DNA from 2 places in the Microbacterium marinum genome. Region 1 is predicted to be linked to the other one. Evidence: predicted binding sites of a transcription regulator. Region 1 holds the regulator's gene; the other holds the start of a gene.
The links. Region 1 encodes LexA, which represses DNA repair genes until DNA is damaged. Its sites were predicted from a motif close to TCGAACANNTGTTCGA; they were not measured.

Region 1 (4,307 bases):
CCTGATCGCCTCCGCCTGCGTGGGCGGGACGACCGCGTCTTCATCGCCCTGGAGGAGGAGGACAGGCACCCGGAAGCCCTCGGTGCGCCCGAGCGGCGATCGCTCCAGGTAGAGCGCCTCGGCTTCCGGGAGCGGGCCGATGAGTCCATCGAGGTAGCGGGCTTCGAAGTCGTGGGTGTCGGTCGCCAGTGTCCGGGCATCCCCGACGCCGTAGCGCGAGATGCCGGCGCCGAACACCTCGGTGCCGACGAGCGCGGCCAGCACCGTCCACCCACCGGCGGAGCCGCCTTCGATCGCGATCCGCGCAGCGTCGGCGCGGCCCTCCTCGACGAGGCCTGTCGCGGCTGCGGCAACGTCGTCCACGTCGACGATGCCCCACTGTCCACGGAGCCGCTCACGGTAGGCGCGGCCGTAGCCCGTGGAGCCTCCGTAGTTGACCTCGAGCACGCCGATCCCGCGACTCGTGAAGTAGACAGTCTTGCTGTCGGCCACACCCCCGACGTGAGACGTCGGACCGCCGTGCACGAAGATGACGTACGGCGGCAGTTCTCCCTCGGGCGCTGCGTGGGTGGGGCTGGTCGGAGCGTGGTCGAAGGCGTGGACGGGCCCGTGAGCGCCGTCGACCGTGAGCTCACGCACGGCGGGGGTCCAGGTCTCGCCGAGCTCGGACACGCTGCCGCGCACGAGCTCGTGGGAGCCGTCGGGTTCGATGACCCACACACCGGTCACCCCGGGGGCCGAACCGGTGACGATCACCCGATCGCCGTGGACGTCCTCGATGACCGCGCGCGCCCGCACCGGCAGGTCGAGCCGGGTCACGGTCCCCGCCGCATCGATCCGAACGAGTTCGTCGGCACCATTCGTGCGGACGGCGACGACGTCGCCCCCTGCCAGAGGCGCGTACCACCGCAGCCCCAGCACCCAGAGTCCGGCACCTGTGTCGGCGTCGGCGGGCGCGAGTGGCGTGACGGTGGACGATGCGGCATCCGCCCGGTAGAGATTCCACCGTCCCGTGGGCTCATCGATGAACAGGAGGCCGCCGTCGACGGTCCACTCGGGTTGAAGGGCCGCGGTCGCGCCGTCGCTGACCGACCGTGATGCCCGCACGCGGCCGTCCTCCAGTGCGGCGACGCGCACCTCGGTGCGGTCCCAGGGCATGTCCGGATGGTTCCACGCGACCCACGCCAGCGTGCGGCCATCGGGGCTGAGCGCGGGCTGCGCGAGGAAGTCGCTGCCCGACACGAGCTCCGTCACCGTCTGGCTGCCGTCGGTGGCGATGGCGATGATCGAACGTCGCGGCACATGGCTCCCGCCGTGGACCTCACGGACAGCCAGGAGCGTGCCGGCCTGCCAGCGGAGGCCGCCGTGCCGGATCGCGTCGTCGGCCTCGGTCAGCGGGACCGGGTCGCCGCCCGGAAGCAGACTCCAGACGCGCTGATCGGTCTTCTCCACGAAGAAGAGCCGACCCTCGGCCGTCGCCGTCCAGGAGCCGCCGCCGTACTCGTGGGCACGCGAGCGCGCATTCCAGGGATCGGGGAGCAGATCCTCGATGGCGCCGGACGCGGTGCGCCTGCGGACGGACGAACGACCACCTTCTGTCGGCAGGGATTCGCCCCACCACACCTCGTCCCCGACGAAGCGCGCACCGTCGAATCGAGCGGATGCCGCGGAGGCATCTGCGGCGGAGAGCGGTGACAGCCAGGATCCGTAGGGAGCGATCGTCGTCATGACTCTCACGCTACGCGGCGTGCGCGTGAGTCACGTGTCGACCGTAGAGGTGTCAGACCGCTCGCAGGACGGCGACGACCTTACCGAGGACGACCGCCTCGTCACCGAGGATCGGTTCGAAGGCGGAGTTGCGGGGGAGGAGCCAGGTGTGGCCGTCGCGCTGGCGGAAGGTCTTCACGGTGGCCTCGCCGTCGAGCATCGCCGCGACGATCTCACCGTTGTCGGCGGTGGCCTGCGAGCGGACGACGACCCAGTCGCCGTCGCAGATCGCCGCGTCGATCATCGAGTCTCCCGAGACCTTCAGCATGAACAGCTCGCCCTTGCCGACGAGCTGCCGCGGAAGGGGGAAGATCTCCTCCACCTGCTGCTCGGCGGTGATCGGCACACCGGCGGCGATCCGCCCCACCAGCGGGACCATCGCGGCATCACCGACGGCGGGCACCGAGTCGGCGGGGTTCTCTCCGGCCGTCCCGGGCAGGTCGATGAGCACCTCCATCGCGCGTGTCTTGCCGGGGTCGCGACGGAGATACCCGCTGAGTTCGAGCTGCCCGAGCTGGTGGGTGACGCTGGAGAGGGACTTCAAGCCGACCGCGTCGCCGATCTCGCGCATGCTCGGCGGATAGCCGTGCGTGGCGATCGAGCGCTGGATGACCTCCAGAATGGCGAGCTGCTTGTCGCTGAGGTTCTTGCGCCTGCGGGTCTGCGGCTTCTCGCTCATGTGTTCCTCTCCCGTCCCGGTTTCCCGGTCCTTCCCGCGGTGCGGGGTGCACGCGCCTTCGAATGTCGGAGGTCGGTGGTGGGCTGTCGTCATCGAAACCGTATCCGGTGTCGAGAGGTTCTCTTCGTAGTCGACCGCGTGTCGTCTTCGATGGATCTCCGAGATCGGGTCGCTTGACAGTCTACGAATATCGAAGATAGATTCGGAAGAGAACTTCGCACCTCGCCCGTCCCGGCCGATGGGCGAGGGCGAAGATCTCACCTGACCGGGTCGTCCCCGAGGAGGAATCATGAGCACGCTGACCATCACCGACGCTGTCCGTCCGATCGCCCCCGTCGTCTCGACGCGGTTGCGGATCACGGCTCGCGGCCGCCGTGTCGTCGCTCTCCTCGCTTCGGTGCCCGTCGTGACCGCGCTCGCTGCAGCGATCCTGTCGGGCGGAGGCGCCCTCGCGAGCGGCGAGGCCGGTGCTCCGGCCGGTTCGTTCGAGACCGTGACGGTCCTGCCCGGCGACTCCCTGTGGTCGATCGCTGAAGACATCGCACCGGGTCACGACCCGCGTGACGTCGTCGACGGGCTCATGAGCCTCAACGCGCTGTCGTCGGCGGTGCTCGATGCGGGACAGTCGCTGGCCATTCCGACGGAGTACGCCGGCTCAGCATCCGGGAAATGAGTCACCCTCCGCGCCGTACGATGGCGTGGTGAGTGCGAGTCTGGACGACCTACCCCTTCGTGACGATCTGCGAGGCAAGACACCCTACGGTGCGCCCCAGGCGCCGCTGCCGGTTGCTCTGAACGTCAACGAGAACACCCACCCCGTTCCCGAGGAAGTCGCGGACGACATCCTCGACGGCATCGCCCAAGCGCTGCAGGACATCAACCGCTACCCCGACCGTGAGTTCACCGCCCTTCGCGAGGGATTCGCCGACTACCTGGGTCACGGACTCCAGCCCGACCAGATCTGGGCGGCGAACGGATCGAACGAAGTGCTCCAGCACATCCTCCAGGCGTTCGGAGGCCCGGGCCGCACCGCGTTCGGCTTCGGACCCACGTACTCGATGTACCCGCTGCTGACGGGCGCGACGGGCGCGCAGTACGTCAGCGGGACGCGAGGGCCGGACTTCTCTCTCTCGGCGGCGGACGCCGCTGCGCAGGTCGCCGAGGTGCAGCCCGATGTCGTCTTCCTGTGCGCACCGAACAATCCCACCGGCACCCCGATGGGATTGGACGTCATCGAGGCGGTCTACGAGGTCTCGCGGGGCATCGTGATCGTCGACGAGGCGTACTGGGAGTTCGCCCCGCGGGAGGAATCCTCCGCGCTGACGCTGCTGCAGGGTCGGGAGCGGCTCGTCGTCTCGCGAACGATGAGCAAGGCGTTCGCCTTCGCCGGCGCGCGCGTGGGTTATCTCGCGGCGGATCCGGCCCTGATCGACGCGTTGCGGCTGGTCAGACTGCCCTACCACCTGAGCGCACTCACGCAGGCCGCGGCGACCGCCGCACTCCGGCACGCGCCGACGATGCTGTCGATGGTCGACGACATCGTGTCGCAGCGCGACCGGATCTCTGCAACGCTCTCTGCCCTGGGGTACACCCCCTACGAGAGCTGGTCCAACTTCGTCCTGTTCGGTGGCGTCGACGACCCGAAAGCCACGTGGCAGGGGCTGTACGACCGCGGCATCCTCATCCGCGACGTCGGTCTCCCGCACACGCTGCGCGTGACCGCAGGCAGCGCTGAGGAATCGACCGCGTTCCTGGAGGCCCTTGCGTCGCTGTGATCGCCTCGGCGGTTCCGCGTCACACGTGAGAGTGCCGCGGTACGGCTCGGTAGAATCGGGGCATGAGCACCCCCGCAGCCCGCACG
Region 2 (4,307 bases), 2.4 Mb from region 1:
CAGCTGGCCCTCGTTGTACAGCGTGATCGCGCGATCGACGTAGGCCCAGAGCACATCGACGGTCGTCACGAGATCGGCGATCGCGAAGCGGGTGTTCTGGAAGTCGATGACGCGCTGACCGAACGCCTCGCGGTCCTTCGTGTAGGCGATCGTCCACTCGACGCCGGCCTGCGCGGCAGCAGCCGCGGCGACGCCGATCGACAGCCGCTCGAGCGGGAGGTTCATCATCAGCTGGATGAAGCCCTTGCCCTCCTCGCCGCCGATGAGATTCTCCTCGGGCACGAACACGTCGGTGAAGCTCAGTTCAGCCGTGTCGTGGCCATGGAAGCCCATCTTGTGCAGCTTCTTGCCGTGGTCGAACCCGGCCATGCCGCTTTCGAGCAGCAGCAGCGAGAACGCGTCGGGGCGGTTGCCCTCGCCCGTCTTCACGAACACGACGAAGATGTCCGCCGTCGCACCCGAGGAGATGAACGTCTTCGCGCCGTTGACGACGTAGCCGCCGTCGGCCTTCTTCGCCGTCGTCTTGATGCCACGGAGGTCCGAACCGGCCCCGGGCTCGGTCATCGCCAGCGCACCGAGGACCTCACCGGTGGCCATGCGGGGCAGCCACTTCTGCTTCTGGGCATCGGTGCCCATGTGCACGAGGTAGGGCACCGCGAGGTCGTCCTGGATGCCGAAGGCGCCGGCCAGTGACCCGGCACCCGCTCGGATGACCTCCTCGTTGACGACCGTCCGGAATCGGTAGTCCTGCAGCATGCCGGCGCCGCCGAACTCCTCGGGGACCGTCAGGCCGATGATCCCGGCTTCACCGGCGGCGAGCATCGTGTCGCGGTCGACCTCGCCCGCGGCATCCCACTGCTCGCGCTTCTCGTTCGTGACGTAGCGCTTGAGGAATTCCTTGACCACGTCGCGGAACGCTTCGTGGTCCTCGTCGTAGATGGCGCGCTCCATGCGACACCCCTTTCATGTCGGCGCGACGCTGCGCTCGTGGGCTGCGTCGCCGGTTCCACTGTACGCGCGTCGTGGGATCGGATGCCAGGCCCGATGCGACTGAGTGCCGCGTTTCGGGCGGGCGGGTCGACCAGGTCGGGTCGAGGTTGCGGTCGCGGCTCAGCCGTAGTCGGGCGCGGCCGGCAGGCCGAAGAACTCCTCGAGCGTCGTGTACCCGCCCTCGGCGTACGCGGCAGCGAGGTCGCGGCCGACGAATCGCAGATGCCAGGGTTCCGCCGAGTACCCGGTGGTCGCCGTGTGCCCGTCCTCGTAGCGGACGACGAACCCGTAACGCCAGGCGTTCTCGGCGATCCAGTCCGACTGCGGCGTGCCACCGAAGCCGTCGTGGTCGCCGCACCCAGCGCTGTCGCACGCGACGACGTCGACGGCGAGCCCGGTCTGGTGCTCGCTGTGCCCGGGGCGGGCGCTGCGCAGGTCGGCGGCATCCTGCCCGCGCATCGATACGTACCGCCGGTAGGTGTCGACCTTGAAGTCGTACGGGCGGAAGCCGCTGCTCACCGCGATCGTCCCCGCACCGGCATCGGAGACCGCCGCGGAGAGTTCGTCGAGGGCGGATGCCACGGGCTCGAGGAGCCAGCCGCCCGCCACGATCCGCGTGTCCTGCGGGCGAGCCTGCGGGGTGGGCCAGTACTCGAGCGGATCGAGTGCGTTCCGCTTGTTCACGACGACCCACAGCCGGCCCGCGTCGTGCAGATCGATGCAGGGCGCGGCATCCGTCGCCACCGCGTCACGGAAGGCCTCACCGCCTCCGAAAGCGGCGATCACGTCGGCATCCGTTCCGGTCTGCAGCGCCGCCGCGACCTCGGGCCGGTCACACACGGCGGTGGGCGGCGCCGGTGACTCCGCAGGACTCGGCGCGTCGGCCGCGGGGGCCGGGGCGTCGGCCGCGATCAGCGGCGCGTCCTCCGCGACGGCGGGCGCATCCGGTGCCAGCGCACGGGGGATGACGACGGCCGCAGTGATGACCATCCCGGCCGTCAGCACGAGGATGACGAGGGCGCGACGCCGTCGTCGTGCCCGAAGGATCGCGCGCCGGCGCGCGCAACTCCGGGGCTGCGACACCCCTCCATTGTCGCCGAGGCGCGGCGACCGCATCGGGCGCGACACGTTCGATTTCGTGATTTCTATTATTGACACACCTTCGATACTCTGTTCGAATTTGATTGTGCGGTGTAACGGGCAGAGCATCACGACGGTCGACGATGCAGCCCTGCCCGGCCTGGAGTCGCTGGGTGGCCTCGTACGCTCCGTCACCACCCCCGAGTTCGCCGGGATGACGTTCCACGAAGTGGTCGCGAAGTCGGCGCTCAATCACGTGCCGCACACCTCGGCGATGCCGTTCTCCTGGACCGTCAACCCCTATCGCGGCTGCTCGCATGCATGCACGTATTGCCTTGATCCCGAAACGCTCGTCATGACCGAAAACGGCCGACACCGGCGACTCAAGGATGTTCGAGTCGGTGACGTGCTGGTCGGAACTCGGCAAGACGGGGAGTACCGGCGCTACACTCCCTCTACCGTGCGCGCAGTCTGGGCGACGCGCAAACGCGCATACCGCGTGACGCTTGCAGACGGGACGGAAATCATCTCAAGCGGTGACCATAGGTTCCTCACCAACCGCGGATGGAAGTACGTCACGGGAACCGGCTCCGGCGCGGCGCAACGCCCGCATCTCACGACCGGGAACCGCCTGCAGGGCTTCGGCACGGGCGCGCCGCACGACGCGAGCGACTTCGCTACTGATCGCGATTTCGAACGCGGCTACCTGAGCGGCATGATCCGCGGCGACGGAATGCTGCTCCACAAGAGCTACACCGACGCGAAGCGCACACGAGTCGTGCACCGGTTCCGCCTCGCGCTGGCGGATCGCGAAGCGCTCGACCGGTCTCGCACGTTCCTCCAGAACGCCGGCGTCGAAACGTACGAGCGGGCATTCGCTCCGCAGACCGCCACGCGGCGAGCGATGACAGCGATCCACACCGGTCGGAAGGACCACGTCGAACGCATCGAAGCACTCATCAGCGAGCCGAGCGACCCGACGTCCGCATGGCGCGCGGGGTTTCTGTCAGGGATCTTCGACGCTGAAGGCTCGTGCTCGCGGGGCATCCTGCGCATCGTGAACACCGATACGCGCCTCATCCGCAGCGTGCGCGAGGCACTCGACCACTTCGATGTGCAGTCCGTGACGGAGCCGCCGCGCCCGAACGGCGTCATCGCTGTTCGGGTGACCGGCGGGCTCCCGTCGCGAGATCGGTTCTTCCGACTCACCACACCTGCGATCACCCGGAAGCTCGCCATCATCGGCTCGGCCGTCAAGACGACGTCCGATCTGCGCATCGTGTCGATCGAGGATGTCGGGGAACGGGACCTCATAGACATCTCGACCGACACCGAGGACTTCATCGCCGCCGGCGTCATCAGCCACAACTGCTTCGCCCGCAACACGCACACGTACCTCGACCTCGACGCGGGGCGCGACTTCGATTCGCAGATCGTCGTCAAGGTGAACGTCGCCGAGGTGCTCTCGCGGGAGCTCGCCCGGCCGTCATGGGGTCGCGAGCCGGTCGCACTCGGGACGAACACCGACCCGTACCAACGCGCCGAGGGCAGATACCGGCTCATGCCCGGCATCATCGACGCACTCGCCTCGCATGGCACCCCGTTCTCCGTGCTCACCAAAGGCACGCTGCTGCGACGAGACCTGCCGTTGCTCACGGACGCCGCGACCTCGGTGCCCGTGCACCTGGCGTTCTCGATCGCGGTGCTCGACGAACCTCTGCGGCAGCTCCTCGAACCGGGCGCGCCGACGTTCCAGGCACGACTCGACACCGTCCGCGCAGCCACCGATGCCGGGTTCCGCGTGACCGTCTTCCTCATGCCGATCGTGCCGCACCTCACCGACTCGCCCGAGGTGCTCGACGACGCGATCAGTCGCATCGCGGCATCCGGTGCGGTCCGCGTCGTGTTCGGCGCGCTGCACTTGCGCCCGGGCGCGAAAGAGTGGTTCTTCGCGTGGCTCAAGCGCGAGCGACCCGACCTGCTCCCTCGCTATCGCGGGCTCTACCCGGGCGTCTCCTCATACGCGCCGGCCGGCTACCGCAAACTGCTCAGCGCGCGGGTGCGGCCGCTGCTGCGGAAGCACCGGGTCGCCGGTCGCGCCGAAGAAGAGGGTCCAGCGCGCCACTCGAGCCTCGGTCCGGTGCAGACGACCGGGGCGGTGATGAAGACGGCGACGCGCGAACAGGCCGCCGCGATGCTGTTCTGAGGGTCAGGCGGTGATGCGCGAATGGCCGCGT

Region 2: a site for LexA is predicted at 2,153-2,168, ahead of BKA24_RS00560 (intein-containing Rv2578c family radical SAM protein). Genes of this name have one in related genera too.

What each region holds. Positions count from the first base shown of each region.
Region 1 is NZ_JACHMD010000001.1:2,490,617-2,494,923, reverse strand. It holds gene BKA24_RS12270 (prolyl oligopeptidase family serine peptidase) at 1-1,728, opposite strand, end outside; gene lexA (transcriptional repressor LexA) at 1,781-2,446, opposite strand; gene BKA24_RS12260 (LysM peptidoglycan-binding domain-containing protein) at 2,736-3,119, shown strand; gene BKA24_RS12255 (histidinol-phosphate transaminase) at 3,148-4,221, shown strand; gene hisB (imidazoleglycerol-phosphate dehydratase HisB) at 4,284-4,307, shown strand, end outside.
Region 2 is NZ_JACHMD010000001.1:126,494-130,800, forward strand. It holds gene BKA24_RS00550 (acyl-CoA dehydrogenase family protein) at 1-951, opposite strand, end outside; gene BKA24_RS00555 (M15 family metallopeptidase) at 1,111-2,073, opposite strand; gene BKA24_RS00560 (intein-containing Rv2578c family radical SAM protein) at 2,177-4,276, shown strand.